Regions from separate parts of the Streptomyces sp. NPDC030893 genome, predicted to be linked through region 2. Evidence: riboswitches for the same ligand, from Rfam matches in the RefSeq annotation. Region 2 holds a riboswitch; the other holds the start of a gene.
The links. Region 2 has a riboswitch for glycine ahead of gcvT (glycine cleavage system aminomethyltransferase GcvT). Riboswitches for the same ligand answer to the same signal wherever they lie in the genome.

Region 1: another riboswitch for glycine. It lies ahead of gcvP (aminomethyl-transferring glycine dehydrogenase); the one in region 2 lies ahead of gcvT (glycine cleavage system aminomethyltransferase GcvT).

What each region holds. Positions count from the first base shown of each region.
Region 1 is NZ_JBVIFC010000013.1:210,439-225,821, forward strand. It holds gene ACZ434_RS24075 (glutamate-cysteine ligase family protein) at 59-1,576, opposite strand; gene ACZ434_RS24080 (hypothetical protein) at 2,128-2,736, shown strand; gene ACZ434_RS24085 (DUF5999 family protein) at 3,042-3,242, shown strand; gene ACZ434_RS24090 (TOBE domain-containing protein) at 3,404-3,799, shown strand; gene modA (molybdate ABC transporter substrate-binding protein) at 3,962-4,768, shown strand; gene ACZ434_RS24100 (ABC transporter permease) at 4,765-5,592, shown strand; gene ACZ434_RS24105 (ABC transporter ATP-binding protein) at 5,598-6,674, shown strand; gene gcvP (aminomethyl-transferring glycine dehydrogenase) at 6,790-9,675, opposite strand; glycine riboswitch at 9,850-9,945, opposite strand; gene ACZ434_RS24115 (PRC-barrel domain-containing protein) at 10,059-10,433, shown strand; partial or broken gene ACZ434_RS24120 (DNA polymerase IV) at 10,352-11,826, opposite strand; gene ACZ434_RS24125 (MerR family transcriptional regulator) at 11,886-12,569, opposite strand; gene ACZ434_RS24130 (bifunctional nuclease family protein) at 12,760-13,233, opposite strand; gene ftsR (transcriptional regulator FtsR) at 13,317-14,060, opposite strand; gene ACZ434_RS24140 (FHA domain-containing protein) at 14,099-15,028, opposite strand; gene ACZ434_RS24145 (DUF881 domain-containing protein) at 15,090-15,383, opposite strand, start outside.
Region 2 is NZ_JBVIFC010000007.1:268,194-283,576, reverse strand. It holds gene ACZ434_RS16850 (L,D-transpeptidase) at 1-255, shown strand, start outside; gene ACZ434_RS16845 (enoyl-CoA hydratase/isomerase family protein) at 336-1,103, shown strand; gene ACZ434_RS16840 (ATP-binding protein) at 1,389-1,892, shown strand; gene ACZ434_RS16835 (GNAT family N-acetyltransferase) at 2,977-3,615, opposite strand; gene ACZ434_RS16830 (EF-hand domain-containing protein) at 3,769-3,981, shown strand; gene ACZ434_RS16825 (glycoside hydrolase family 25 protein) at 4,109-4,666, opposite strand; gene ACZ434_RS16820 (DUF6236 family protein) at 4,768-6,018, shown strand; gene ACZ434_RS16815 (L-serine ammonia-lyase) at 6,022-7,389, opposite strand; gene glyA (serine hydroxymethyltransferase) at 7,557-8,816, opposite strand; gene gcvH (glycine cleavage system protein GcvH) at 8,831-9,208, opposite strand; gene gcvT (glycine cleavage system aminomethyltransferase GcvT) at 9,322-10,440, opposite strand; glycine riboswitch at 10,479-10,603, opposite strand; glycine riboswitch at 10,604-10,704, opposite strand; gene ACZ434_RS16795 (AAA family ATPase) at 10,926-11,594, shown strand; gene ACZ434_RS16790 (enhanced serine sensitivity protein SseB) at 11,648-12,424, shown strand; gene ACZ434_RS16785 (enhanced serine sensitivity protein SseB C-terminal domain-containing protein) at 12,639-13,427, shown strand; gene ACZ434_RS16780 (ABC transporter substrate-binding protein) at 13,860-15,383, shown strand, end outside.

The DNA.
Region 1 (15,383 bases), on a different contig from region 2:
TCGGTGCGATCAGTATGAGGGCAGCGGCCGTGCGGGCCGGACGGGGGGCCGTCCGCGGTCAGCCCGTGGGCACGGGTTCCGGCAGTCCCACCGGCCAGGTGTGCACGGGGTCTCCCTGCTCCATCAGCTCGCGGTAGCGGCGGGTGGTGGCGGCCAGGGCGGCCTCCCGGCCGAGGCCCAGGTCGAGGGCCCGGTGGAAGGTCGCGGCCTGCCACGTCGCACCGTTCACCCGGCGCCGGCACCGCTCCTCGATCACCCCGAGGTACAGGTCGCGGTCGGCGGGCTCGATGCCCCACGCGTCCAGCCCGGCCTCGGCCAGCGGCAGCAGCTCGTCCCGTACGAGGGTGACCGCGTCCACCTCGCCCAGCCCGCCGAGACGGCCGCGCCGGGGCCAGGTGAAGCGGGCGTCGATGCCGTGTTTGCAGGCGGCGTCGAAGTTGGCGGCCGCGGCCTCGAAGGGCAGCCGCGTCCACACCGGGCGGCTGTCCTCGGCGAGGGCCCGGACGACGCCGTAGTAGAAGGCCGCGTTGGCGATGACGTCGGTGATGGTGGGCCCGGCGGGCAGTACGCGGTTCTCCACGCGCAGGTGGGGGACGCCGTCGGCGATGCCGTAGACGGGGCGGTTCCAGCGGTAGACGGTGCCGTTGTGCAGGACCAGTTCGGCGAGCGAGGGAACGCCTCCGCGGTCCAGCACCTCGAGCGGGTCCTCGTCGTCGCAGATGGGCAGCAGGGCCGGGTAGTAGCGCAGGTTCTCCTCGAAGAGGTCGAACGCGGAGGTCACCCACCGCTCCCCGAACCAGGTGCGCGGCCGCACGCCCTGGGCCTGGAGTTCGGGCGGGCGGGTGTCGGTGGACTGCTGGAACAGCGGGGGCCGGGACTCCCGCCACAGTTCCCGGCCGAACAGGAACGGCGAGTTGGCGCCGACGGCGATCTGCGCGGCGGCGACGGCCTGCGCCGCGTTCCACACCCCGGCGAAACGCTCCGGGGTGACCTGGAGGTGCAGTTGCACCGAGGTGCAGGCGGCCTCGGGGGCGATGGACTTCGAGGTGCAGCTGAGGCGTTCCACACCGTCGATGTCGAGGGTGAAGTCCTCACCGCGCGCGGCCACGATCTGATCGTTGAGCAACGCGTAGCGGTCGACGGCGGAAAGGTTCGAGGAGACGAGGTCGTCCCGGTCCAGTGTCGGCAGGATGCCGATCATCACGATGCCCGCGTCCACCTCGCGGGCTTTCCGGTCGGCATAGGCGAGCGAGGTGCGCAGTTCCTCGTCGAGCCGGTCGAATACCCGCCCGCTCAATCGGTGGGGCGCGATGTTCACTTCCAGATTGAACATCGCGAGCTCTGTTTGGAAGTCCCGGCTGGCGATCCGTTCGAGGACTTGCGCATTCAACATTTTCGGCATGCCGTCGGCGCCCGTGAGATTCAATTCGATCTCCAGCCCCATGAGGTTCCTGGGGCGGTCGAACCGCTTCTCCGCCAGGAGCCGCTCCAGCGCCGTCAGACAGCCGCGGAGCTTCTCGCGGTACCGCTGGCGATCGGAGAGGTCGAACTGACCTGCCACGACCTTCTCCCCCATCGAAGCGTCCCTCCTCGGATGGGCGGACCGAAGAACGGCCGCCGGGGTCCCGGTCCACAAGGGAGGATGCCCCGCGAATGCGATCGATAACGTCCCGGACGGACCCGTCAGCCGCTAGTCTGGCCGAAGGTGACCAGTGGCACATTCACGGGGCATGGCACAGCGTGTACGGCGCATACCGGATGCGGACTCGTGAAAAACGCCGACGAGAATGGGCCGACCGCTCGGCGGTCGTTGTCCGAGGTCATCGACGTGCGCCCGTCCTGGAATCGGGATTATTTCCGCATTTCACCGGCCAGAAGTGCCCTTGTTCACCGGTCCGCAATGAGCTAGACGAAACATAGGCTGAACACGTGTCGTATAAACTTCGCCCACAAGGCAGAAGGTTGGCGCCCGCGGTCGAGTGATCCAGCCGAGAGGCGGCGTGCGGCAGTCCACACCCCCGTCTCCCGCGCTCAGACCCCGGCCCCTGCCTCTTGACCTTCGCGAGCTGACAGCGCCGTCCGCCCCGCCCTCGCGCCACTGTGCCTTCGAATGAGAGGCGACCCACCATGCCGCTGCATGTCCCCCCGGCTCCCGCGCCCGCACTGCGTTCCGTCCTGACCGCGCTCTCCTCACCGACCGCGGTCCGTGAGGCGCGAACTCCGTCCTTGCTCGGCGCCCAGGGACCCGCCTCACCCGAGCTCCCCCTCCCGGTGCACGTCCTCGACCGGGTCACCGCCGACGGCGAGACCGCGACCCGGCTGGCCGGGTGGCGCTTCCTGATCCGTACCGGCGACCGCGCGGTGGCCGCCGCCGACACCGTGCTCACCGCCGACGGCTGGACCTTCTCCCGCTTCTTCGAGGGCCCGTACATCGCCTCCACCGAACTGGCCCTGCGCCAGGCCGAGGCCATGGCCCAGCCGTACCAGCCGCGGCTGCTGTCCGTGCCCGGTCTCTACATGCTGACGCTCTGGCTGCACGGCGACCCCGCCGCGGACGGCGCCGGCGGCCACCCGGCCGCCACCGACCTGCTCGTCCCGCTCGCGCCGGCACCGCCCGGCATCGCCGCCCACCGTCCGCACCGGGTCACCGATCTCCTTCCGGTGCTGACCCACCGGGTGACCCCGACCGTGACCCCGACCGTGACCCCGACCCGTCTGCTCCGGTCACCGGCCTGACGTCCCGCTCCCGTACCCCCCGCCCGGTGCCCCGGGCGGGGGGTACGCGTATGTGGACTAGCCCCATTCGGCCAGGGCGAACCACCCGAAGCGGCAGGGGAGTTGAGATGAACCGTCCGCGCGGGTGATGCGTCATCACCCTGTGAGGAGCGGTGCCGCGAAATCCCTGCGGATCCTTGTCCGTGGGGCAACACTGGTTTCCGACCGACCTATCACAACGGGGGGCGGCCATGAACGACGCTTCACGCCGCGGAACTGACACGACAGCCGACTCACAGGTCACCACAGAGCGAGAGATCCCACCCATGTGCCAGCACCAGCCACCGTGCCCCTCAGCCGACTCCGCCGACCGGGAGTCCGCCCGTCTCGCGGCGCACCACCCGGAGCAGGGCTGGAGCCTGCTGTGCAACGGTGTCGTGCTCTTCGAGGACACCGGTGAGCTCCTGCCCGACGGCAGGATCATCGGCCCGCAGCGCCACCGGGGCACCAGCCTGACCACCGCCTGAGCCCACGAGCCCGACCGGACGGACCGGAACGCGCGCGGGCGGACCGGGGGCCGGACCGCGGGACCACCTCCCCGCGCGCCGGCCCCGACGCACGCCCGGCCGCACCGCTCCGAGGCCGACCGGCGACCACGCGTCCCGCACCGCGCCCTATCGTGACCGGCATGCAGTCCTACACGATCGGCCAGGCAGCGAGGCTGCTCGGAGTGAGCCCGGACACCGCCCGCCGCTGGGCGGACGCGGGGCGCATCACCACCCACCGCGACGACGGCGGGCGGCGGCTCGTCGACGGACGGGATCTCGCCGCGTTCTCCGTCGAACTCGCCAGGGCGGCAACCGCGGAGGAGGACACCCCATACACCTCCGCCCGCAACGCCTTCCCCGGCATCGTCACGGCGATCAAGCTCGGCGATGTCGCCGCCCAGGTCGAGATCCAGGCCGGGCCGCACCGTCTCGTCTCCCTGCTCACCCGCGAGGCCGTCGAGGAACTGGGCCTGGAGGTCGGTGTGGAGGCCACCGCACGGGTGAAGTCGACAAACGTCCATATCGACCGCACGTGAGCGAACCCGTCCGCAAGGAGGAACGCACATGCGGCCCTCTGCGCCTTCTCACCTGGCTCATGCGATGAGACAGGGGACTTTCACCTCGCGGATGCGCCAGTATGATCGGCGTATCGGAAGGGTCCTGCGGGCTCTTCCCGCCCTACCGAGGGAGCCCCCGAGATGACCCGTTCCACGCGCCGGGCCCACGCGTACCGGCAGATCGCCGGCATCGGGGCCGTCGCCGTCCTCGCGCTGAGCGGCTGCTCCTCGTCCGGTCCGGAGTCCTCCTCCGCGGCGGAGGGGGAGGAGGTCACCGGCACGGTCACCGTGTTCGCGGCCGCCTCCCTGAAGGAGACCTTCACGGAGCTGGGCGAACGGTTCGAGAGGGACCACCCGGGGACCGAGGTCGCCTTCAACTTCAGCGGCAGCGACTCCCTGGCGGCCGGCATCAACAACGGCGCCCCCGCCGACGTCTTCGCGGCGGCCAGCACCACGACGATGGAGCTCGTCACGGACGAGGGGCACACGGCGGGCAGCCCGAGCACGTTCGTCCGCAACCGGCTGCAGATCGCCACCGCACCGGGCAATCCGCACGGGATCGACTCCCTCGACGACCTGACCGCCTCCGGTCTGAAGGTCGTGCTCTGCGACCGGACGGTGCCCTGCGGCACCGCCGCGCAGACCGCCCTCACCGCGGGCGGCGTCCCCCTGACACCCGTCTCCTACGAGCAGGACGTCAAGAGCGCGCTGACGAAGGTCGAACTGAAGGAGGCGGACGCCGCCCTCGTGTACGGCACGGATGTGCGCGCGGCCGGTGACAAGGTGGAGGGCGTGGAATTCCCCGAGTCCGCCGAGGCCGTCAACGACTACCCTATCGCCCTGCTGGAGAACGCCCCCAACCCCTCCGCCGCCAAGGCGTTCCTGGAGCTGGTGAAGTCCCCGGAGGGCCGGCGGGTGCTGGGCGGGGCGGGATTCCTCGAGCCATGAGGACCGGCCAGGAAGCGCCCCGCACGGCGCGCCCCCGCCCGCCCGGCCGCGGTGTCCCGCTCGCTCTCCTCGTGCCCGCCCTGCTGGGCCTGGCCTTCCTTCTGGTGCCCCTCCTCGCCCTGCTCCTGCGGGCTCCCTGGCGCAGCCTGCCCGAGCAGCTGACCAGCCCCGAGGTCTGGGAGGCGCTGCGCCTGTCACTCCTGTGCGCCACGACGGCGACCGTGCTGAGCCTGCTCGTCGGCGTCCCGCTGGCCTGGCTGCTGGCCCGTACGGACTTCCCCGGCCGGGGCCTGGTCCGTGCCCTGGTGACGCTCCCGCTGGTGCTGCCGCCGGTGGTGGGAGGTGTCGCCCTGCTGCTCGCCCTCGGCCGCAACGGGGTCGTCGGCCAGTGGCTGGACGCGTGGTTCGGCATCACACTGCCGTTCACCACCACGGGCGTCGTCCTGGCCGAGACGTTCGTGGCGATGCCGTTCCTCGTCATCAGCGTCGAGGGCACGCTGCGGGCCGCCGACCCGCGCTACGAGGAGGCCGCCACCACCCTGGGCGCCTCCCGCTTCACCGCGTTCCGCCGCGTCACACTGCCGCTGATCGCTCCCGGTATCGCAGCCGGCGCCGTCCTGGCGTGGGCGCGGGCCCTCGGGGAGTTCGGCGCGACGATCACCTTCGCCGGCAACTTCCCCGGCCGCACCCAGACCATGCCGCTCGCCGTCTACCTCGCCCTGCAGAACGACCCGGCCGCGGCGATCGCCCTCAGCCTGGTGCTCCTCGCGGTGTCCATCGCCGTACTGGCCGGGCTGCGGGACCGCTGGATGAGGGCCGTCTGATGGTCATGCCGAACAGGTCCAGCGGGACGACCGGGCCCGCCGCCGAGGGGCTGGACGCGCACCTCGTCGTGGACCGCGGCGCGTTCCGCCTGGACATCGCGCTGACCGCCGCGCCCGGCGACGTCGTCGCCCTGCTCGGCCCGAACGGCGCGGGCAAGACGACCGCCCTGCGCGCCCTGGCCGGCCTCGCACCGCTCACCGCGGGCCGTCTGCGGCTGGACGGCACGGACCTGCGCCGGACACCCCCCGAGTCCCGCCCGGTGGGCGTCGTCTTCCAGGACTACCTGCTCTTTCCCCATCTGACCGCCCTCGACAACGTCGCCTTCGGACCGCGCTGCCGGGGCACCGGCAAGGCGGCGGCCCGCGCCCTGGCCGCCGAGTGGCTGGACCGGATGGGACTGGCCGGGCACGCGGACGCCAAGCCCCGGCGGCTCTCCGGCGGCCAGGCCCAGCGCGTGGCCCTCGCCCGCGCGCTGGCCACCCGCCCCCGGCTGCTGCTCCTGGACGAACCGCTCGCCGCCCTGGACGCCCGCACCCGGCTGGAGGTGCGCGCGCAGCTCCGCCGCCATCTGGCCGCGTTCGAGGCCGTCGCCGTCCTGGTCACGCACGACCCGCTGGACGCCATGGTGCTCGCCGACCGTCTGGTGGTCGTGGAGGACGGGCGCATCGTGCAGGAGGGCACGCCCGCCGACATCGCCCGGCACCCGCGCACCGAGTACATCGCCCAGCTGGTCGGCCTCAACCTGTACCGCGGGCAGGCCGAGGGCCACACGGTACGGCTCGACGCGGGGCCCGCCGTCAGCACCACCGAGGACCTCTCCGGGCCCGCCTTCGTGGCGTTCCCGCCCGGTGCGGTGACCCTCCACCGGGAACGGCCCACCGGCTCCAGCGCCCGCAACCTCTGGCAGTGCGCCATCGCCGGGCTGGAGAGCCACGGCGACCAGATCCGCGCGGAGCTCACCGGTGAGCTGTCCCTGGCCGCCGACCTCACCACGGTCGCCGCGGCCGAACTCGACCTCCGTCCGGGCGCACAGGTGTGGGCCGCGGTCAAGGCCGCACAGACGCACGCGTACCCGGCCTAGCCGCGCACGGTGCCCGGAAGCACGGGTTCACCGGGCGGCGTGGACGGCCATCGGCGGACCGAAGGGGCCCCGCCCGGCCACCCGGCCGGAGCGGAGCCCCTTGGACACCTCCGCGTCAGTCCTCGTACGCGTCCAGCGGCGGGCAGGAGCAGACGAGGTTCCGGTCGCCGTAGGCCTGGTCGATACGGCGGACCGGCGGCCAGTACTTGTCGGCGGCGCTCACCCCGGCCGGGAAGACGGCCTCCTCGCGCTCGTACGCGTGCTCCCACTCACCGCCGAGAGCGGCGGCGGTGTGCGGCGCGTTGCGCAGCGGGTTGTCGTGCGCGGGCCACTCACCGGAGCCGACCTTCTCGATCTCGGCACGGATCGCGATCATCGTCTCGCAGAACCGGTCGAGTTCGGTCAGGTCCTCGGACTCGGTGGGCTCGATCATCAGCGTGCCGGCCACCGGGAACGACATCGTCGGCGCGTGGAACCCGTAGTCGATCAGACGCTTGGCCACGTCGTCCACGGTCACGCCGGTCGCCTTGGTCAGCGGGCGCAGGTCGATGATGCACTCGTGCGCGACCAGGCCGCCGGGGCCGGTGTAGAGCACCGGGTAGTGCGGCTCCAGGCGCTTGGCGATGTAGTTGGCGCTGAGCACGGCCACCTGGGTGGCCCGCTTCAGGCCCTCGCCGCCCATGAGACGGACGTACGCCCACGAGATGGGCAGGATGCCCGCCGAACCCCACGGCGCCGCCGAGATGGGGCCCACGCCCGTCTCCGGCCCGGCCTCGGGCTGGAGCGGGTGGTTCGGCAGGTACGGGGCGAGGTGGGCCCGTACGCCGACCGGGCCGACGCCGGGACCGCCGCCGCCGTGCGGGATGCAGAACGTCTTGTGCAGGTTCAGGTGCGAGACGTCGCCGCCGAAGTGGCCGGGCTTGGCCAGACCGACCAGGGCGTTGAGGTTGGCGCCGTCCACGTACACCTGGCCGCCGGCCTCGTGCACCTCGGCGCAGATGTCGGCGACGTGCTCCTCGAACACACCGTGCGTCGAGGGGTACGTGATCATCAGCACCGCCAGCTGGTCGCGGTACTGCCCGATCTTCGCCCGCAGGTCCGCGACGTCGACCTCGCCGTCGTCGGACGTCTTGACGACGACGACCTTCATTCCGGCCATCACGGCGCTGGCGGCATTGGTGCCGTGCGCGGAGGACGGGATCAGGCAGACGGTGCGCTGCTCGTCGCCGTTGGCCCGGTGGTAGCCGCGGACGGCGAGCAGGCCGGCCAGCTCGCCCTGGGAACCGGCGTTGGGCTGGAGGGAGACCTTGTCGTAGCCGGTGACCTCGGCGAGACGCTCCTCCAGCTCACGGATGAGGGTGAGGTAGCCCTGCGCCTGCTCGGCGGGCACGAACGGGTGCAGCTGCCCGAACTCGGGCCAGGTGACCGGTTCCATCTCGGTGGTCGCGTTGAGCTTCATGGTGCAGGAGCCCAGCGGGATCATGCCGCGGTCCAGCGCGTAGTCGCGGTCGGCGAGGCGGCGCAGGTAGCGCAGCATCGCGGTCTCGGAGCGGTGCTGCTGGAAGACGGGGTGCGTCAGGTACTCGTCGTCGCGCAGCAGGGCGTCCGGCAGGGTGTCCGGGGCGGCCGCGTCCAGGGCCTCGATGTCGCCCTCGGCGCCGAAGGCGCTCCACACGGCGGTCAGCCGGTCGCGCGTGGTGGTCTCGTCGCAGGCGATGGAGACGTGGTCGGCGTCGACGAGACGCAGGTTGACGCCGTTGTCACGGGCGGCGGCCACGACCTCGGCGGCCCGCCCGGCGACGCGCACGGTCAGCGTGTCGAAGTAGGAGCCGTGCACGATCTCGGCTCCGGCGGCCCGCAGCCCCTCGGCGAGGACCGTGGCGTACCGGTGGGTGCGCCGGGCGATGACCCGCAGACCCTCGGGGCCGTGGTAGACGGCGTACATCCCGGCCATGACGGCCAGCAGCACCTGGGCGGTGCAGATGTTGCTGGTGGCCTTCTCACGGCGGATGTGCTGCTCACGGGTCTGCAGGGCGAGGCGGTAGGCCTTGTGTCCGTCCACGTCGACGGAGACGCCGACGAGACGGCCGGGCAGGCTGCGCGCCATCTTCTCCTGCACCGCCATGTAGCCGGCGTGCGGTCCGCCGAAGCCCATCGGCACACCGAAACGCTGGGTGGTGCCGACGGCGATGTCCGCGCCCAGCTCGCCGGGCGACTTCAGCAGGGTGAGGGCGAGCAGGTCCGCGGCGACGGTGACGAGCGCGCCCAGCTCGTGCGCCTGGTCGATGACCGGCTTGATGTCGCGCACGGCACCGGAGGCGCCCGGGTACTGGATCAGCACGCCGTTGATCTCGCGCTCGGCGAGCCCGGCGGGGATGCCGTCGCTCAGGTCGGCGACGACGACCTCCACCCCGGTCGGCTCGGCACGCGTCTCGATCACGGCGATGGTCTGCGGCAGGGCGTCCGCGTCGACCAGGAACAGGCCCTTCTTGTTCCTGCCCATGCGCCGCGACAGCGCCATCGCCTCGGCGGCGGCGGTGCCCTCGTCGAGCAGGGAGGCACCGGAGGTGGGCAGGCCGGTGAGCTCGGCGACCACGGTCTGGAAGTTCAGCAGCGCCTCGAGCCGGCCCTGGGAGATCTCCGGCTGGTAGGGCGTGTAGGCCGTGTACCAGGCGGGGTTCTCCATCACGTTGCGCAGGATGACGGGCGGTGTGAAGGTGCCGTAGTAGCCGAGCCCGATCATGGACCCGAGCACCTCGTTGCGGTCGGCCAGGGTCCGCAGCTCGGCCAGCACCTCGGCCTCGCTCCGCGCACCGGGCAGGTCCAGCGCCTCGGCGTTCTTGATCACATCCGGCACGGCGGCGGCGGTCAGCTCGTCCAGCGAGCCGTAGCCGACCTGGGCGAGCATCTTGGCCCGGGCCTCGTGGTCGGGGCCGATGTGGCGCTGTTCGAAGGGGATTCCCCGTTCGAGTTCGGAGAGCGGAGTGCGAGGGGCGGTCATTGAGGAGGCCTCCTGGTCCGACGACCTTCGAGGGGCACCACGGCGCAGGTGCCCGGACGGCCTCCCCCTCTGTCATCTCAACCTGAGAGCTTCACCGGAACGCCCGGGGCGGTCCGGTTTTCACCGTCGGTGAGAGCGGAAGCCGTCGACACCCGCCCTGCTTTCCAGAGTGACCTCGTCCGTGCGGTACGTGTGCCTGAGAGATTCCGGGGAGGATTTGCTCCTTCGGCGCCTCCGGTGGTGCCTGGAGGGCTCTCCCGCACGGGGTCAGCGGCCGATTGCCAGCGTACCAGCGAGCACAACACCGGGGCTTCGAGTGGCCGCACCGCCGATTCTGCCGTTTTGTAGTGCTTACGGATGAGTTTGCGACCAGTGGAGGGCCCGTGCAGACCGACATCGATCCGCGCCACCTGATCGGCCGCAAGGCGTTCGACCGCACCGGAAACCGGATCGGCACCATCGACGAGGTGTATCTCGACGACGCCACCGGCGTACCGGAGTGGGCGGCGATACGCACCGGCCTGTTCAGCCGGGACGCCTTCGTCCCCCTGGAGCCCAGCGAACTGATCGACGGCGCCCTCCACGTGCCGTTCGAACGGGCCCTGATCAAGGACGCACCCGACTTCGGTGTGGGCCGCCATCTCTCCCCCGAGCAGGAACTTCAGCTCTACCACCACTACGGTCTGGACGTCGCCGCGCCCCCTCCGCTGGAGGACCGCGACTTCGGCAGGCTGGCGGGCAAGGACAAGCAGGTCTGACCCGCCGCCCCGCTCACCCGCTCCCGTCGCCGGCTCTCGCGCTCTCGTCCTCCCCCGGTCCCGGTGACACCAGCGGCAGCGGATCCGCCGGTTCCAGGGCCGGGTCGTCGGTGCGGAAGGTCCTCACCCGGCCCGGCCGGGAATCGGGCGTCTCGAAGCGGACGGTGACCCGGCCCAGCCCACTGCCCTGCACCCAGCCGTGCCCGTACGCGCTGTGCCGCACGTCGTGCCCGGCCGGCCAGCGCCGCTCGGCGGGGACCGGGCTCGCCGCCTCCTGCGCGGCCTCGGGCGCCTCGTGAGCGGATTCCTCCCCGGCCACGCCCGCCGCCTGCGCGAACAGGTCCTCCTGGGTGTAGTCGGCCAGTCCGCTGACTCCCACCCCGAGCAGCCGCACCCCGCCCGTGGTGTCGACCGCGTCCAGCAGCCGCGCGGCGGCCTCGCGCACCACCGCGGGATCGTCCGTGGGCCCCCGCAGCGTCTCGGACCGGGTGAGCGTGGAGAAGTCGTACCGCCGCACCTTGAGCACGATCGTGCGTCCCGACAGACCGGCCCCGCGCAGTCTGCGCACGCACCGGTCGGCGAGCCGCACGACCTCCGCGGCGACCCGCACCCGGTCGTGGATGTCCACGTCGTAGGTGTCCTCCACCGACACCGACTTGGCCTCCCGCTCGGCCACCACCGGCCGCTCGTCCCGCGCCAGCGCCATCGCGAACAGCGCGTGCCCATGGGCCTTGCCCAGTAGCCGTACGAGTTCGTCCTCCCCCGCCTCGGCGAGTTCGCCGACCGTGTGGATCCCGGCCCGGCGCAGATGGTCACCGGTCGCCGGGCCCACACCGGGCAGGGTGCGCACGGACAGCGGTGCCAGCAGCGCACGCTCCGTGCCCGGCTCGATCAGCACCAGCCCGTCCGGCTTCGCCTGCTCCGAGGCGATCTTCGCGAGCATCTTGGAGACGGCCAGCCCCACCGAACCGGTGAGCCCCGTGACCTCCCGTATGTCCGCGCGCAGCTTCGCCCCGGCCAGACGGGCCGACCGCTCGTCCCAGGCGCTGCCGCCGGCCTCCAGGTCCACGAAGGCCTCGTCCAGGCTGAGCGGCTCCACCAGCGGCGACATGGCCCGCAGCAGGCCCATCACCTGCTCGCTGATGGACCGGTAGAGGGCGAACCTCGGCACCAGGTACGCGGCGTTGGGCGCGAGCCTCCGGGCCTGCGCCATGGGCATCGCCGAGTGGACGCCGAAGATCCGTGCCTCGTACGAGGCGGTGGCGACCACACCGCGCGGCCCGAGCCCGCCCACGACGACGGCCTTCCCGCGCAGACTCGGCTTGGACGCCTGCTCCACCGAGGCGAAGAAGGCATCCATGTCGAGATGCAGGATCGTGGGCGCGGCTCTCACGTGTCCGATGCTGCCCTACGCCACTGACAATGCCCTGTTGGGAGGGGTGCGGGAGCTTCTCAGACGGCCTTGTTGCGGCGCCGCGCCAGCTCGTCCATCGGGTTGTGGCCGACCAGGGTCTCCCCGGTGTCGACGCGCTCCCCGTGCAGCTGCGACAGCGCGCTCTCGACATCGCGCCACACCACGCCCACGGCGATGCCGAAGACGCCCTGGCCGCCCTGGAGCAGGGCGTGCACCTCGTCGGGCGAGGCGCACTCGTAGACGGTGGCGCCGTCGCTCATCAGCGTCATGCGCTCCAGATCGCTGAAGCCGCTCTCGCGCAGGTGCTGGACGGCGCTGCGGATGTTCTGCAGGGACACGCCCGTGTCCAGGAACCGCTTGACGATCTTCAGCACGACGACGTCGCGGAAGCTGTACAGCCGCTGCGTCCCCGACCCGTGGGCCGGTCGCACGCTCGGCTCGACCAGTCCCGTACGGGCCCAGTAGTCGAGCTGCCGGTAGGTGATGCCGGCGGCGGCGCAGGCCGTGGGTCCCCGGTAGCCGATCTCCTCGGAGGCCGTGACCGCCGCCCCCGCGCCGCTCGGCACGGCCGTGGGCCGCTGCGGGGCGTGCTCGGTCGCACCGCCGTGCACGGGATACCCCGCGCTCGGCCGGAACCGGGAGCTCTGGGGAGGATACGGCCCGCTCGCCCCGAAACCGCGTCCGGGGGCACCCCCAGCCGTACCGTCGCCGCTGCTTCTCACGCCGACCTCCGTCCTTGACCTGCCTCCCCGACGGTAGGCAGTCACCAAGGGTGCGTCAACGATCGCCACACTCGGCACGCCGAGTGATAATCACCCTAAGAGTGGTTTCCCGTGCCCCACCGCGGGGAAAGGCTAGCCGAATGCCTGCCGCTCGGGCCTGACGCCCGGCCACGGCGGCGGCCGCCCTCCCTCACTGGTTGCTGGTTCCGAAGTCCTCCGGCGAGATCTGGTCGAGGAACTCGCGGAACTTCTCCACCTCGTCCTCCTGCTCGTCCGGAATGGCGATGCCGGCGTCGTCGAGCACCGTGTCACTGCCGTAGATCGGCGTTCCCGTGCGCAGCGCCAGCGCTATGGCGTCGGAGGGGCGGGCGCTCACCTCGACCCCGCTGGCGAAGACCAGCTCCGCGTAGAAGACACCCTCGCGCAGGTCGGTGATGCGCACCTCGGTGAGCTCCTGTCCGACGGCTTCCAGCACGTCCTTGAACAGGTCGTGGGTCAGCGGTCGTGCCGGTGCCATGCCCTGCTGGGCGAAGGCGATGGCCGTCGCCTCCCCTGGTCCGATCCAGATGGGGAGGTAGCGGTCGCCGCCCACTTCACGCAACAGCACGATCGGTTGGTTGGAGGGCATCTCGACCCGGACACCTACGACATCGAGCTCGTTCACACAGCAACCCTAGGCCGTGCCCGGGACGTTTGGGTAGTCGGGCCGGGGTCGGGTGGCCGATCCGCTCCCCCGGCCCCGCGCGATCAGGGCAGCCGCACCCCGAGCGCCGACTGCACCAGCGCCGCGTGCAGCTTCACCGCGAGTCCGGCGAGCTCCTTGGTGCGGGCCTCGGCGTGCGCCCTGGTCTGCGGGTTGCGGTGGCGCCGCAGCGGGGCGACGACCTGGTCCACCAGACCGGCCTCCCGGTCGGCGGCGGCCTTCATCGCCCGGAGATGACGTGGCTCGATCCCGAACCGCCCCAGCTCGGTGATGAGCCCGGCGACCGTGACCGCCTCGGCGTCGTACACCCCGTCCTCCACGGGGGCGAGCAGTCCGTAGGACTCCCACTCGGCGAGTTCGGGCTCGGCGACACCGGCGGCGGCGAGCAGCTGGCAGCGGCCGATACGGGCCGGTGCGGGCCCGTCGGCGGCCGGTTCGTGGGCGGCGGCCTCACCCTCACCCGGACGGCTCAGCACCGGCAGCGGGGCGGCCTCACCGCGCTCCATGGCCGCCAGGTGCTCCCGGATCACCTTGAGCGGCAGATAGTGGTCCCGCTGGATCCGCAGCACCTGTCCGAGGCGCTCGACGTCCCCGGCGCTGAACTTGCGGTACCCCGACGGGGTCCGCTGCGGCTCGATCAGCCCTTCCGACTCCAGGAAGCGGATCTTGGAGATGGTGACCTCGGGGAACTCCTCACGCAGCACGTTCAGCACCGCCCCGATGCTCATCAGTCCGGTGCCCGCGGCGGCGGCGCCGTCGCCGGCACCGCCGCTCGGTGTCTGAAGCATGGACCTTCCCTGGGCTCCCCCGGCCGGAACCGGGGCCGTCAGTAGCCCCGCTGGCTCGCGTAGAAGACCAGCCGGTACTTGCCGATCTGCACCTCGTCCCCGTTGGACACGGCGATCTGGTCGATCCGCTCACGGTTGACGTAGGTGCCGTTCAGGCTGCCGACGTCGGCCACCGTGAACGAGCCGTCGGGGCTGCGGCGGAACTCCACGTGGCGGCGGGAGACCGTCACGTCGTCCAGGAAGATGTCGCTCTGCGGGTGACGCCCGGCCGTGGTCAGGTCGCCGTCCAGCAGGAAGCGGCTGCCCGAGTTCGGCCCCCGGCGCACGACCAGCAGCGCGGACCCCATCGGCAGCGCGTCGACGGCCGCCTGCGCCTCCGGGGAGAGCGTCGGCATCTGCGTCTGGCCGGTGGCCTCGGCGTCGTAGGCCTCGAGACCGGAGATGGAGATCGTGGACGTCGTCTCCGAGGGGCGCTCGGGAGCGACTCCGGGCCTCAGCGGAGCACCGCAGTTGGAACAGAAGCGGCTGTTCTCCGCATTGCGGTTACCACACCTCGTACACACCAGGGCCGACATGGAATCCTCCTGCCGCGGCTGCCCACCTGGGGCTTGGGACGCGTACGGGTCGGGGTACCCACCACCCGTACCTGAGGTCGACGGCTGTCCGAAACCTATGCCGCCCGACTGTGCGGGGTCAACGGACGGCGCGCCCTGACCCACCTGGTCCCGGAACAGCGGACGCTGACCTTCCGCGTCAGGCTGTGCGCGGTGACGAGCGGTCGCGTTGTCGCTGTCCTCTCGCCGCGCGCTCTTGCCGAACAACTTCGCAAACAACTTCACGGGCGATTCCCCTTGACCGAAACAGACCCGCCCGTGGGGCAGGACGAACCCTGACTGAACACATTGGCCGACCCGGACATCTTCACAACGTCCGCCTCCGCCAGACAGTTTCCACCACGCACCACCCATTCGGTGCGCCGACCCCCCGCAACCTCCTGCCCTCGCCGGAAGCCCCCCATGCACCCCCGGTTCACCGGGAGGACGACCGAGCGTAGTCAGGCCGCTTCGCCGCCCGCAAGGCATCCACGACGATCTTGGTGGACCGCTCCACGGTAACGGTGGCCTGTTCCTTCTCGAGAGTCTGCACCACGCCTCCGGGGATGTTGAGGGCCGGCTCGAGGTCCTGCGGCTTGCCGATGACCTTGAAACGATAGGGAGCGGTGATCTTGTTCCCGTCCACGGCGATCCCGTCCTCCGAATCCGTCAGGTAGGTGCTCGCCACCACTCGTACACCGTTCACCTGGATCGCCTCGGCACCGGCCGC
Region 2 (15,383 bases):
CTCACCACCTCCGGCACCTTCCTGCACGGCAACTACTGGGGCGGCGACGCCTTCGGCAACTACAACGCCAGCCACGGCTGCATCGGCCTGCGCGACGTGCGCGGCGGCTGGGACAAGAAGGCGCCCGGCGCCTGGTTCTTCGAGAACTCCATGATCGGCGACGTGGTGGTGGTCAAGAACTCCAACGACGCGGTCGTCGCCCCGGACAACGGCCTCAACGGCTGGAACATGTCCTGGGAGAAGTGGAAGGCGTAGCGGGCGGGACGGCAGCCCCGCGCCCCGTCGAGGGGTGCGGGGCTGTCTCGATGGAGTGAACGCCCGCTAACCTGCGGGGCATGACCGTACATCTCGAAGTCGCCGAAGGCGTCGGCACGCTGCGGCTGGACCGGCCGCCCATGAACGCGCTGGACGTCGCCACGCAGGACCGTCTGAAGGAACTCGCCGAGGAGGCCACCCGCCGCGACGACGTGCGCGCCGTGGTGATCTACGGCGGCGAGAAGGTGTTCGCGGCGGGCGCGGACATCAAGGAGATGCAGGCCATGGACCACGCGGCGATGGTCCTGCGGGCCCGCGCGCTCCAGGACTCCTTCACCGCGGTGGCCCGCATCCCCAAGCCGGTCGTGGCCGCCGTCACCGGCTACGCGCTCGGCGGGGGCTGCGAACTCGCCCTCTGCGCCGACTACCGCATCGCCGGGGAGAACGCCAAGCTCGGCCAGCCGGAGATCCTGCTCGGCCTGATCCCGGGCGCCGGCGGCACCCAGCGGCTGTCCCGGCTGATCGGCCCCTCCCGGGCCAAGGACCTCATCTTCACCGGCCGCCAGGTCCGGGCCGACGAGGCGCTGACGCTCGGCCTGGTCGACCGTGTGGTCCCCGCCGAGGAGGTCTACACGCAGGCGCACGCGTGGGCGGCGAAGCTGGCCCAGGGCCCGGCGATCGCGCTGCGCGCGGCCAAGGAGTCGGTCGACACCGGCCTGGAGACCGACATCGAGACCGGCCTCGCCGTCGAACGCAACTGGTTCGCGGGCCTGTTCGCCACGGAGGACCGGGAGCGCGGGATGCGCAGCTTCGTCGAAGAGGGCCCCGGCAAGGCGAAGTTCCTGTGACGCCCCGCTGAAGAACCTCTTCGGGGGCTTGCCATTGACGCGATGTCTGATCCGGGTCCCTCGATGGGGCGGATTGTGGGAGCCTTGGGGCACCCTTAAGCCGCTCGTGTCGAGGGAGCCCGTCGATTGCCTGAGAGCGAGTCGTTTCCGCAGGTCGGGCGGGCTTTCGAGGGCTCCGAAGTGCCGGCCGCACATGCCGGGGGCCCGCTGCCCGGCGCGGGTGCGCAGGGGGCGCATTCCCCCGGAACGGCCCCGGAGGACACGGCGGGCGGCCATGATGGGGGCATGGCGGGGCTGGATGGCAGGGAACAGCCGCGGGGAGACGGACGTGCGACCGTGTCGCGCTGGTCGCCGACGGTCGAGGACGAAAGCGCCCTGAAGGCGCTGGAGTTATTCGGCAACCCCACGGAAGCGGAGGTTCCGTTACCCTCCCGCCCCGAGTCCGCCGCCACCGCGCGCCGGCTCGTCCAGGTGGTCGTCCTGCGACAGTGGGGCCTGGGCGCCAGGATCACCGAGGACGCCGTCCTGCTCGTCTCCGAGCTGGTCGGCAACGCCGTACGCCACACCGGAGCCCGCGTCTTCGGCCTCCGTATGCGCCACCGGCGCGGCTGGGTCCGCATCGAGGTCCGCGACCCGTCCCGCGGCCTGCCCTGCCTCATGCCGGTCCAGGAGCTGGACGTCAGCGGCCGCGGGCTCTTCCTCGTCGACGAACTCGCCGACCGCTGGGGCGTCGACCTGCTGCCCCGCGGCAAGACCACCTGGTTCGAGATGCGCGTCATCGACCGCTGAGCCCCCACGAATCTCCGGACGTGCGCCCCCCGCGTGGCACGCCCCGAAGCCGACGCCGAACACACCCACCGGGGAACACGCCCCACCCCGCGAGCACCGCCCGCTACCCGCGCCTCCCCGTCCGCAGATCCGCCCCCTCCCACACCACACCGACGGCAACGACCGTCCCGCATGGACACCGCCCGGTGCCGGTGCCGGTGCCCTTCCCTGACGGAGGGCGTACCCGCACCGGACGGGCGCAGCGACCGTCCCGCCACCCGCCACCGCGCACGACCCACCCTCGTGGGTGCCGCCTGGTCCGGACGGTGCCCCGGTGCCTGAGCCCTTTCTCGGCGAGGGCGTTGCCGTGCCGGACCGGGGGCAGCGACCGTCCCGGCACCCGCTGCCGCGCACGGCCGCCCCTGTGGACGCCGCCCGGTGCCGGCCCTGACGGAGGGCGTTCCCGCACCGGCCGGGCGCAGCGACCGGCCCGGCACCCGCCACCGCGCACGACCCACCCTCGTGGGTGCCGCCTGGTCCGGACGGTGCCCCGGTGCTTGAGCCTTTCCATGGCGGACGGCGTTGCCGTGCCGGACCGGGGGCAGCGACCGTCCCGCCACCCGCTGCCGCGCACGGCCGCCCCCGTGGACGCCGCCCGGTGCCTGCGCCTTTCCGTGGCGGAGGGCGTTCCCGTGCCGGACGGGCGCAGCGACCGTCCCGCGCCACCCGCTGCCGCGTACGGCCGCCGCCCCGTGGGTGCCGCTTGGTCCGGGACGGTGCCCCGGTGCCTGCGCCCTTCCGTGGCGGAGGGCGTTCGCGCGCCGGACGGGCGCAGCGACCGGCCCGGCACCCGTTGCCGCGCACGGCCGCCCCCGTGGACGCAGCCCGGTGCCTGCGCCCTTCCTCGGCGAGGGCGTTCGCGCGCCGGACCGGGGGCAGCGACCGTGCCGGCACCCGTTGCCGCGTACGGCCGCCGCCTCGTGGGAGCCGCCTGGTCCGGGACGGCGCCCCGGTGCCTGCGCCCTTCCTCGGCGAGGGCGTTCCCGTGCCGGACGGGGGCAGCGACCGTCCCGGCGCCCGCTGCCGGACTCCCTCCACCAGCCCCTCAGTCCGGTAGGAACAACGCCTCCGAGCCCACCGGTCGGTACCCCGCCGCCTGGAACGCCCGCAGGCTGCGCGCGTTCCCCGGCGAGATCTGTGCCCATACCGGCTCGCCCCCCGCCAGCCGCCGTGCCGCCAGCGCCAGCCGGCGCCCCAGTCCCCGGTGCCGTGCCTCCTCCGTCACCTCCACGGCGACCTCCAGCCGCCCCGCGAGGCCCCGCCCCAGGACCAGCACACCGCCGTCCGCCGTCCACACCCGCACGTCGTCACGCCGCCGCAGGGCGCTCACCACCCGGGGGTGGCCGGGGTCGCCGACCTCCTCCAGGGCGAGCGGCGGAGCATCCGTGAGCGCGGGCGCCACCGTCATGACGTCGATCGTGTCCGTCCGCCGCCCCGTGCGCTCCATGAACGCGGCCAGGAACCGGACGTTCATGGTGGCGGCCAGGGCGTCGCAGTCGGCCGAGGCCAGCGTCCGCCGCACCCACGCGGGATCCTCGTCGGTGAAGACGACGGAGTGCGCCGTGAACGCCAGCACCCCCGCGTCCCGGCCGGACGGCTGGGGCACCACCGTCGTCCCCCCGTCCGCCGCCGGGAAGACGCCGCGCGCCGCCGCGTCGAGCATGTCCCGCAGAGTCTCCGCCACCGTGCCGCTCCCCGAGTGTCACTTTCCGCCCACTGGAAGGCCCAGACTGGCAGACGTGAACCGGGTGGGTGGTCGCCGCATGGCGGTCCCGGGCCGCCGGATAATCTGACCTCCGTCAGAAAGACGGCAAGGTACGACACGAGGGGCGGTCCGGTGGCGGACATCGAGGAAGCGCGCAAGCAGTTCGAGCGGATCGACACGGACGGGGACGGGTTCATCACCGCTGCCGAGTTCAAGACCGCTCTGGCCGAGGGCGGGGACTGGAACGTCACCGAGACCGTCGCGGAGGCCGTGATCAAGTCCCGCGACCTGAACGGCGACAAGGTCCTCTCCTTCGACGAGTTCTGGGCCCACCTGAACAAGTAGGCCCGGTCCGGCCCGCAACAGCCCGCCCGTCCGGGAGGCCGGTGCCGATCACGCGGGGTCCCGAAGGGGACCGGATCGGACATCGACTCCCGGAAGGGCCGAGCGGGGGCCGGGGTTCCGCGGGTAGCTAGGCGCCCTCCGCCCACTCCTTCAGCGCCGACCTGCTGGAGAAGTCCGCCACGTTCTTGTCCAACGGGTCGTCGGTGTACTGGTGGAAGCGCCACGCGGCCTCGATGCGGGGCTTGCCGGCGGAGACGTAGTCGGCGATCCAGAGGCCGTCGCCCGCGTAGGAGGTGGTGTCGACGTTGAGCCAGAAGTTCCGGTTGCAGTAGAGGACGACCCTGTGGTGGGGCCGGAGCTTCTTCACCTTGCGGATGAAGCGGTCCTTCTCCGCGTTGCCGGCCCGCGTGCCGTCGCCCGTCGTCTCCCAGTCGACCGCGAGGATGTCGCCCCGCTTCTCCGGGGCCTTCTTCACGAAGTGCTCCGCCTGGGCGGTGAGGTTGCCGGGCCAGAGGAAATGGTAGAAGCCGACGACCAGTCCCGCGTCGCGCGCCCGCTTCGTCTGGGCCGAGAGCTTGGGGTTGGTGTACGTACGGCCCTCCGTCGCCTTCACGAAGACGAAGGACAGACCGTCGGTGTCGTACGAGGACGACTGGTACGAACTCACGTCGATGCCGCGCAGCATTGCCTGCTCCCTGATGTGCTCGTGGGGGGAGGGGAGTTGAATGATTACTTCCCCCTCACGACGACGTCCACGCGTCGGGACAGCCGCCAAGGAGCGTGACCGTGCAGCGCATCGGCCTGTACTACCCGTACGTCCACTTCCGCGATCCGGCCTGGGTCAAGGCCGCCGCCCTGTATCTGCCCCAGGTGGCCCGGGTCGTGCCGCAAGGGTTCCGGCTCGCGGACCCGGACCACGTCAGGGTGCTGCGGGAGGGGCTCGGCTTCGTCGAGGACATCGATCCCGAGGACGCCGTCGCCGTGGCCTCCGGCCGTCTGCTGCGGCTGGTCGAGGAGCGGGAGGAAGAGGTGCGGAGGCGTTTCGGCGTCCGTGACGGTGACGCGCCCGACGCCGGGGACGTGATCAACGCCGAGCCCGCACCGCCGGGCCCCCGGGTGCCGGCGGGCAACGGCGGGCACGGCCTCCGGCCCGGCGACCGGCAACTGGCGGGCCTGTACCCGGGGGAGATGACGCCGGAGCTCACGGAGGTCCTGTTCGACACAGGGCTGGCGGTGTGGCGCGTACGCAACAGTTTCAGCCACGGCACCCCGCACCCCTGGGTTGCGCTGGACCCGGCGCTCGCCTGGGTCTACAAATGCGCGCTGACGGCCGAACTCGCCGCGCGCGCCGCTCTCCTGCCCGTCACCGACCAGGAGGCTTCCCACACGGCCGTGGGCGCCTGGGACACCGCACGCATGGCGGCCGTCCTGCTGGACGGCGCCCCCGCTCCCGTGGAGACCGGCGGTCTGACCGAGCGGGTCGGGGTGCTCTCCGTGCGGTGCGTCCTGCCCGCGCGGCTCGCCATGGTGCCCGCCGAGCGGATCGTGGACCTCCGCACGCGGTACGAGCCGGAGTTCCACGCCTACATGGACGCCGTCGCCCGCACGGTCGCGGACCTGTCCGGGGAACTGGCCGGCATCAGCAGTGCTCAGGCCCTGGACCTGTACGTACGGCAGGCGGTGCACCAGAACTTCGACGTCGAGCTGGAGAAGCTGCGCAGGGCGATCAACGGCGTGGGCCTCCAGACGATCACCACGTCCGTCAGCACCACCTTCGACACCCCCACCTCGGCGGCCGTGGCGGGCGGGCTGATCGGCGCGCTCGGCGGCACCCTGGCGGGCAGCGCGACGGGTCTCGTAGCCGGTGTCGGCGCCGCGGCCGTCGGTGTCCTCGGCGGGGCGCGCAGACAGCGCGACGAAGCGCTCGCCGCCTCCCCGGTCAGTTTTCTCCTGCGGGTCGAGCGGGGGCTGGCGCCCGCCACCGCGGTGCGGAGGATCGGGCGCGCCCTGCGGCGTGGTGCCGGCGCCGGCGCGTGAGCCTCAGCACTCGATGATGTTCACCGCGAGCCCGCCCCGGGCCGTCTCCTTGTACTTGACCGACATGTCCGCGCCGGTCTCCTTCATGGTCTTGATGACCTTGTCCAGGGACACCTTGTGCGAGCCGTCGCCGCGCATCGCCATCCGTGCCGCCGTGACCGCCTTCACCGCGGCCATGCCGTTGCGCTCGATGCACGGGATCTGGACGAGGCCGCCGACCGGGTCGCAGGTCAGGCCGAGATTGTGCTCCATGCCGATCTCGGCGGCGTTCTCCACCTGCTCCGGGGAGCCGCCCAGCACCTCGGCGAGGGCGCCCGCGGCCATCGAGCAGGCCGAGCCGACCTCGCCCTGGCAGCCGACCTCCGCGCCGGAGATGGAGGCGTTCTCCTTGAAGAGCATGCCGATCGCGCCGGCCGCCAGCAGGAAGCGGACCACGCCCTCCTCGTCGGCGCCGGGCACGAAGTTCATGTAGTAGTGCAGGACGGCCGGGATGATTCCGGCCGCGCCGTTCGTCGGCGCCGTGACGACCCGGCCGCCGGCCGCGTTCTCCTCGTTCACGGCCATCGCGTAGAGGGTGATCCACTCCATGGCGAGCGCCTGCGGGTCGCCCTCGGAGCGCAGCTTGCGCGCGGTGTTCGCGGCGCGGCGGCGCACCTTCAGCCCGCCCGGCAGGATGCCCTCGCGGGACATGCCCCGGTCCACGCAGGCCCGCATCACCTGCCAGATCTCCAGCAGGCCCGCCCGGATCTCCTCCTCGCTGCGCCAGGCGCGCTCGTTCTCCAGCATCAGCGCGGAGATCGACAGACCGGTCTCCCGGGTCAGGCGCAGCAGCTCGTCGCCCGTGCGGAAGGGGTACTTCAGGACGGTGTCGTCGAGCTTGATGCGGTCCGCGCCCACGGCCTCCTCGTCGACGACGAACCCGCCGCCCACCGAGTAGTACGTCTTCGACAGCAGCTCCGCGTCGGAGGCGTCGTGCGCCCACAGCGTCATGCCGTTGGCGTGGTACGGCAGTGCCTTGCGGCGGTGCAGCACCATGTCGTCGTCGAAGGAGAACGCGATCTCGTGCTCGCCGAGCAGCCGGATCCGGCCGCCGTCCTTGATCTTCTCCACCCGTTCGTCGGCGGACTCCACGTCCACCGTGCGCGGCGAGTCGCCCTCCAGGCCCAGCAGCACCGCCTTGGGCGTGCCGTGGCCGTGGCCGGTGGCGCCCAGGGAGCCGTACAGCTCCGCCCGCACCGAGGCGACGGAGTCCAACAGGTCCTCGTTGCGCAGCCGCCGGGCGAACATCCGGGCCGCCCGCATCGGGCCGACCGTGTGCGAGCTGGACGGGCCGATGCCGATCGAGAACAGATCGAAGACCGAGATGGCCACGGGAGGACTCCTAAGGGTTCGGCGGACGACGCTGTCCACCGGGAAGGGGTGGTTCGGCAGAGCGACGGGTGAGGGAACGTTCATGCGGTTCACGGTGCGGGGCACCGCGCCCACCGACCCAGTGTGCGCGATGCCCCGGATGTCCGTACCAATAAAAGCGTACGAAATTACTTCAGACCGGGGTACAACGGGTGCTTGCCGGCGAGCGCCGTCACCCGGGCCCGGAGCGCCTCGACGTCGTAGGACGGCTTCAGCGTCTCGGCGATCACGTCCGCGACCTCGGCGAAGTCCTCGGCCGTGAAGCCGCGGGTGGCGAGGGCGGGCGTGCCGATCCGCAGACCCGAGGTCACCATCGGCGGGCGCGGGTCGTTCGGGATCGTGTTGCGGTTGACGGTGATGCCGACCTCGTGCAGCCGGTCCTCCGCCTGCTGCCCGTCCAGCTCGGAGTCGCGCAGGTCCACCAGGACCAGGTGCACGTCCGTACCGCCGGACAGCACGTCCACACCCACGGCCCGGACGTCGTCCTCGACCAGGCGCTCGGCCAGGATGCGGGCGCCCTCCAGGGTGCGGCGCTGGCGCTCCTTGAACTCCTCGGTGGCGCACACCTTGAAGGCGACCGCCTTGGCGGCGACCACGTGCTCCAGCGGACCGCCCTGCTGACCGGGGAAGACCGCGGAGTTGATCTTCTTGGCCAGCTCGGCCGTGGAGAGGATCACACCGCCGCGCGGACCGCCGAGGGTCTTGTGCGTGGTGGTCGTCACCACGTGGGCGTGCGGCACCGGGTTCGGGTGCAGACCCGCGGCGACCAGACCGGCGAAGTGCGCCATGTCGACCATGAGGTACGCGCCGACCTCGTCCGCGATCCGGCGGAACGCCGCGAAGTCCAGCCGGCGCGGGTACGCCGACCAGCCGGCCACGATCAGCTTCGGCTTGTTCTCCTTGGCCAGGCGCTCCACCTCGGCCATGTCGACCCGGCCGTCGTCGCCGACGTGGTAGGCGACCACGTTGTAGAGCTTGCCGGAGAAGTTGATCTTCATGCCGTGGGTCAGGTGCCCGCCGTGCGCGAGGTTCAGGCCCATGATCGTGTCACCGGGCTTGAGCAGCGCGAACATCGCGGCCGCGTTGGCCTGCGCACCCGAGTGCGGCTGCACGTTGGCGTGCTCGGCGCCGAAGAGCTCCTTGACCCGGTCGATCGCGATCTGCTCGATCACGTCGACGTGCTCGCAGCCGCCGTAGTAGCGGCGGCCGGGGTAGCCCTCGGCGTACTTGTTCGTCAGGACCGAGCCCTGGGCCTCCATGACCGCGACCGGGGCGAAGTTCTCCGAGGCGATCATCTCGAGGGTGGACTGCTGACGGTGCAGTTCGGCGTCGACCGCGGCGGCCACCGCGGGGTCGAGTTCGTGCAGGGGCGTGTTCAGAAGCGACATACGGATACGACTCCTCAGCCCGCGATCGCGGCTTCGTACTCGGCGGCGGTCATCAGGTCGGCCTGCTCGTCGGTGACGCGCACCTTGAACAGCCAGCCGTCCCCGAACGGCGCCGAGTTCACCAGCGACGGGTCGTTCACGACGTCCTCGTTGACCTCGGTGATCTCACCGCTGACCGGGGAGTAGAGGTCGCTGACCGACTTGGTCGACTCCAGCTCGCCGCAGGTCTCGCCCGCGGTCACGGTGTCACCGACCTCGGGGAGCTGGACGAAGACCACGTCGCCGAGCGCGTTGGCCGCGTGCTCCGTGATGCCGACCGTCGACACGCCGTCCTCGGCGGCCGTCAGCCACTCGTGCTCCTTGCTGTAACGCAGCTGCGTGGGGTTGCTCATGGCCTGAATTCTCCTGTACAGGGGGATGACGGATGACTGAGGGGGCTGCGCGCGGCGCCCGTGAGCAGGCACGACCTGCTCACCTCAGGCGCGCGGGGCGTCCGACGACGGTGTCACTTCCGCCGCTTGTAGAACGGCAGCGCCACGACCTCGTACGGCTCGTGGCTGCCGCGGATGTCCACGCCGACGCCCTCGGTGCCGGGCGCCGCGTGCGCCGGGTCGACGTACGCCATGGCGATCGGCTTGCCCAGGGTGGGGGAGGGGGCGCCGGAGGTGACCTCGCCGATCACCTCGCCGCCCGCCACCACCGCGTACCCGGCGCGCGGGACGCGGCGGCCCTCGGCGACCAGGCCGACCAGGACGCGGGGCGGCTGCGCCGCGGCCCGCTCGGCGGCCTCGGCCAGCGCCGCGCGGCCCACGAAGTCGCCCTCCTTCTCGAACTTCACCACCCGGCCGAAACCGGCGTCGAAGGGCGTCAGGGAGGGGCTCAGTTCGTTCCCGTACAGCGGCATGCCCGCCTCCAGGCGGAGCGTGTCCCGGCAGGACAGCCCGCACGGGACCAGGCCCGCGCCCTCGCCGGCCTTGGTCAGCGCCTGCCACAGCTCCACCGCGTGCTCCGGCTTCACGAACAGCTCGAAGCCGTCCTCGCCGGTGTACCCCGTGCGGGCGATGAGCGCGGGGACACCGGCGACCGTGCCGGGCAGACCGGCGTAGTACTTCAGGCCGTCCAGGTCGGCGTCGGTGAGCGAGGCGAGGATGCCCTGCGACTCGGGGCCCTGCACCGCGAGCAGCGCGTAGGCGTCACGGTCGTCGCGGACCTCGGCGTCGAAACCGGCCGAGCGCTCGACGAGCGCGTCCAGCACCGTCTGCGCGTTGGAGGCGTTGGCGACGACCAGGAACTCCGTCTCGCCGAGCCGGTAGACGATCAGGTCGTCCAGGATGCCGCCGTCCTCGCGGCAGATCATGGTGTAGCGGGCGCGGCCGGGCTTCACACCGCCGATGTTGCCGACGAGGGCATGGTCGAGGAGCGCGGCGGCCTGCGGGCCGGCGACCGCGATCTCGCCCATGTGCGAGAGGTCGAAGAGGCCGGCCTTCGTGCGCACGGCGTTGTGCTCGTCGCGCTCGGAGCCGTAGCGCAGGGGCATGTCCCAGCCGGCGAAGTCGGTCATCGTCGCACCGAGCGACCGGTGCAGGGCATCGAGCGCGGTCCGGCGAGGTTCGGTACTGCTCATCGGTCGGTCTCCCAGGAGGCATGAAGGGCGAGGGCACTTCCTCCCCATCTGTCATCGGAACCTGAGAGGTTCGCCATGACCGCCCGCACAGCGGAGGAGCACGGCTTGCACCTTGGGTGGAGCCACTGGAGCACGGCTGCAGCGGCCCGCTTTTCAGATGTGCCTCGCCCGCGCGGTAACGGGGCCTGAGAGATTCAAGGGAGGGACTTGCTCCTTCGGCGCCCCGGCGGCAAACGGTGCCGGGGACTCTCCCGCGCGGATTCAAACGGCCGGTATGCAGTTGGCGCGCACATCATTGCACGCATCTTGAGCGTGCGGCAGGGGGACCCTTTCCTGGGATGCACAGGTTGTACGGGCACGGTCACAGGGAGCTGTGACAGGCCTGTTGCGGGAAAGGCACGGAAACGGGAGACCGGGGCATTACCTTCTCTTTACACTCGGCGGGGAACCGGACTCACAGCCGGTCCCAGGGGAGGACCAACACGGTGAACAGGACCACGGCGTGCGCCGCCACCACGGGCGTCACGCTGCCCCCGCAGTCGGCCGACCGGGCCGGCAGGGACTCCGGCGCACTGCCGGCGCCCCTCGTCCGCGATCTGCGCGGCCGGGACGGCCGCAGCCCGCGCGCCCTGCTCTTCGGGCCCCGCGACCTCGTCGTGGTCACCGGACTGCCCGGCAGCGGCAAGTCCACGCTGATGCGCCGCACGGTGCGCGGCACCCGCATCGACTCCCAGGACACCCGCGACCGCTGGGACCGCCGCATGCCCGGCCTGCTGCCCTACGCCGTCTACCGCCCCCTGGTACGCCTCGCCCACTACGCCGGTCTGCGCCGCGCGCTGCGCGCCGGGGCGGCGGTCGTCGTGCACGACTGCGGCACCCAGGCCTGGGTGCGGCGCTGGCTGGCCCGCGAGGCCCGCCGCCGGGGGGCGCGCCTGCATCTGCTCCTGCTCGACGTCACCCCGCAGCAGGCCCTGGCCGGCCAGCGCGAGCGCGGGCGCGGGGTCTCCCGGTACGCGTTCCGGCGGCACCGCGCGGCGAGCGAGCGGCTGCTGCGCGCGGTGGAGCGCGGATGGCTGCCCGCGGACTGCGGCTCGGCGGTGCTGGTGGACCGGCACGCGGCGGACGCACTGCGCCGGATCGGCTTCGCGGGCTGACCGGATAACCTTGCCGCCCACAGCAGTGGTTCCAGGCAGGCGGTAGACGAAAGATGGACTTCCCGGCGTTCCCGGCCCAGACGCACCCCCATCCGCACGGCGGATGGCCCGGCAACGAGCTGGAGGAGGTGCTCTCCGCCTCGCTCGGCGTCCCCTCGGCGGGGAGCCGGATCATCGAGGTACTGGGCCGCAGCTTCGTCTGGGTCCCGCTGCCGAACGGCGGCGGCCCGCACAGCGGCCCGCTGGACCTGCCCACCCTGGAGATCGACGGCCAGGCCTACGTCCCCGTCTTCACCTCCGAGGAACAGTTCCGCCGGGTCGTCGGCTCCCACATGTCGTACACGATCGCCCCCGCCGTGGAGTTCGCCCGCGGGCTGCCGCCGCAGGCTGGGATCGCGGTGAACCCCGGTGGCGTGGTCGCCGTACCGCTGCCGCCGCCGGCCGTGGCCGAACTGTGCCGGGCCGGACACACCCCGCTGGACGGCGCGGCGAGCGGCGGCCGGGTCCGCCTGTTCGAACCCGACTGGCAGGAGGACCCGGTGGACTTCCTGGCGGCCGCCTCGGAGGAGTTCGAGGCCACCGGCGTGGTGACGACCGCCCGCCGCTGCCTGGCCGCGATCGAGACGGAGGCGCCCGTCCTCTTCGTCGGCGTGGAACTCTCCCACTGGGAGGGCGAGGTACGCACCCTCCCCCTGGACGCCCTCGGCCGAGCCCTGGGCCGCACCCCGACCCCCTGGCCGGTCAACCTCGTCCTCATGGACATCGCCCAGGACCCGGTGGCCGACTGGCTCCACACCAGGGTCACCCCCTTCTACACCCGCCACCACTAGCGCCCCGAAGGGGCGCGGGACCGTACTGAGATGCGGCTCCGCCGCGCGGGCGCGATCAACCACAACAAACCCGCACCCGCCCGACGATGCGTAGCCCCCGAGCTCTCCCGCGCCCCCCGAAACCACCCGGCGCTGCACAGCCCACCCCGCCCATCCGCCGGAGGCTTACGCTAGGTTCATCCGCTGGCGAGGTTGTACGGAGGGGCGATACAAAGTGAGCGCTGGCACCGCGGCGGCCGGACAGGTCGAGCACATGCTGCGCCAGGTGACGCCCGGGCGTTACGACGCCTACGAGGCGTTGCTGCGCGCCCTGGCCACCCCCTCGTCCGGCCAGGTCTGGATGCTGCTGTGGCACGGCCAGGCCGGCTCCCCCGACGCCCAGTACGGGAACATGGAGGTGGACGGCCTCGGCTACGCGCCCTGTGTCACCTCCGCGCAGGAGCTCTCCGCCAGCGGCTGGAACCGGTCCTACGAGGTCGTCGACGGCCTCGAAGCGGCCCGCGCGCTCTACCCCGACCGCTACGGTCTCTGGCTCAATCCGCACGCCCCCGGCGGCGGCGTCGGCATCCCCTGGCTGGATCTGCGCCGGATCGCCGGCGGTCTGGACCGTCAGCCCGCGGGGCCGCTGAGACTGTCCGAACCGGCCATCGAGATCCCTCAGTTCTACGCCCTCCTCGCGCAGAACGCCCACCGCACCCCCGCCGTCCGCGCCCTGCGCCGGGCCTGGGTGCAGCCCGCGCTGGGCGCCCCGTACCTCGCCATCGGCCTGGACGTGTACGACACCTCCCCGCCCGCCGTGGACGCGGTGCGGGCGATGATGCAGCAGTCCCTGGGCGCCGTCCCGGACGGACTGCCCGTGTCGACCGTCGCGATGTCCGACGAGCACGACCCGGTCGCGATGTGGCTGCGCGCCAACGCCCGGCCCTTCTACGACCGTGAGGCGCACGGCGCCGCCCGGCCCCCCGCCGCGGGGTACGGCTACCCGCCCGCGCACCAGCGCTGACCGGGTCGTATCCGTACATCCTGACGCGCTCACCGGGTCGCGCCACGTCCTCGCCCGCGCTGACTCAGCGTCACCGTGTCCACGATGTGGACACATGCTCCGACATGGTCCGGACCTCGGCCCGCCCGTAGGTGATTTTCCGTCAGGTTTTCGGCCATGCGCACTCAGCGACCACCCACTGACCCCCTGTCACCTGCGGTTTCACCCGGTCTCCACGCCGACAGCCGGTCGCAGAACCGGCCTTGGGCGGCTGCGCTCCGTGTCCGCGGGGTCGAAACCCGGCGGGGGAGCGCCTGAACCGCCCCATATGTCAAGTGTTCAGATCTCAGGTAGGTATCACCGGTATCCGGACTGTTCCTGACTCCCTGCGAACGTGAGTAGTGTTCGGGCGGTCAAGATGCATCCACATAGCGGACCCGGAGTGGCCCCAATATGCGCATACCCAAGTCCCGAGTCGCTCGGGCGATCACGGCCGCGGTGGCGGTCGGTCTGATTGCCACGGGCTGCTCCAGCGAGCGGGACAGTGACAACGAAAGCAGTGGCGACAAGGACACCTTCGTCTTCGCCGGTGCCGGTGACCCGGGTTCCCTGGACCCTGCCCTCGCGAGCGACGGCGAAACCTTCCGTGTGACGCGCCAGGCGTTCGAGGCCCTGCTCGAGCACGAGTCCGGCGGCACCGAGCTGGTCGGCGGTCTCGCCGAGACCTGGTCGAGCAACGACGCGGGCACCGTCTGGACCTTCAACCTCCGCAAGGACGTGAAGTTCCACGACGGCGAGAAGCTCAACGCCGCGGCCGTCTGCGCCAACTACGACCACTGGTTCAACTGGACGGGCACCTACCAGTCCAGCGCGGTCTCCTACTACTGGCAGACCATCATGGGCGGCTTCGCGAAGAACGAGGACCCCGAGACGCCCGAGGCGAACTACAAGTCCTGCACCGCGAAGGACGAGAACACCGCCGTCATCGAGGTCAAGAAGCCCTCCGCCAACCTCCCCGGCGGCTTCTCCCTCAACGCCCTCGCGATCCACTCGCCGAAGGCCATCGAGGCGTACAAGAAGCAGGACGCCTCCGCCAAGGGCGACGCCATCACGTACCCCAAGTACAGCCAGGAGGCCGGCACGGTCGCCGGTACCGGCCCGTACAAGATCACGAAGTGGAACAAGGGCAACAAGGAAGTCACCCTTGAGCGCTTCGACGACTACTGGGGCGACAAGGCGAAGATCAAGAACCTGGTCTTCCGCACCATCGACACCGAGGAGGGCCGCCGCCAGGCGCTCCAGGCCGGTGACATCGACGGCTACGACCTGGTCGCCCCGGCCGACGTCGAGACCCTCAAGAAGGAGGGCTACGTCGTCCCGACCCGTGGCGTCTTCAACCTCTTCTACGTGGGCATGAGCCAGGAGGCCAACCCGGCGCTCAAGAAGAAGGAAGTCCGCCAGGCGATCGCGCAGGCGATCGACAAGGAGAACCTGGTCAAGACCCAGCTGCCCGAGGGCGGCAAGGTGGCCGACCAGTTCATGCCGGACACCATCGCGGGCTACTCCAAGAACGTCACGAAGTACCCGTTCGACACCGCCGCGGCCAAGGGTCTGCTGAAGAAGGCCGGGGAGGAGAAGCTCGAGATCGAGTTCTGCTACCCGACCGAGGTCACCCGCCCGTACATGCCTGCCCCGCAGGACCTGTTCGAGCTGATGAAGGCCGACCTGGAGAAGGCCGGCATCACCGTCAAGCCCAAGGCCATGAAGTGGGCCCCGGACTACATCGACGCCACCGAGGCGGGCTCCTGCGCCCTGCACATGCTCGGCTGGACCGGTGACTTCAACGACGGCTACAACTTCATCGGCACCTGGTTCGCCGGGTACGACAAGCAGTGGGGCTTCAAGGACCAGAAGGTCTTCGACGCCGTGAACGCCGGCTCGAAGATGGGCAAGGCCGAGGAGCGCGTCGCGGCCTAC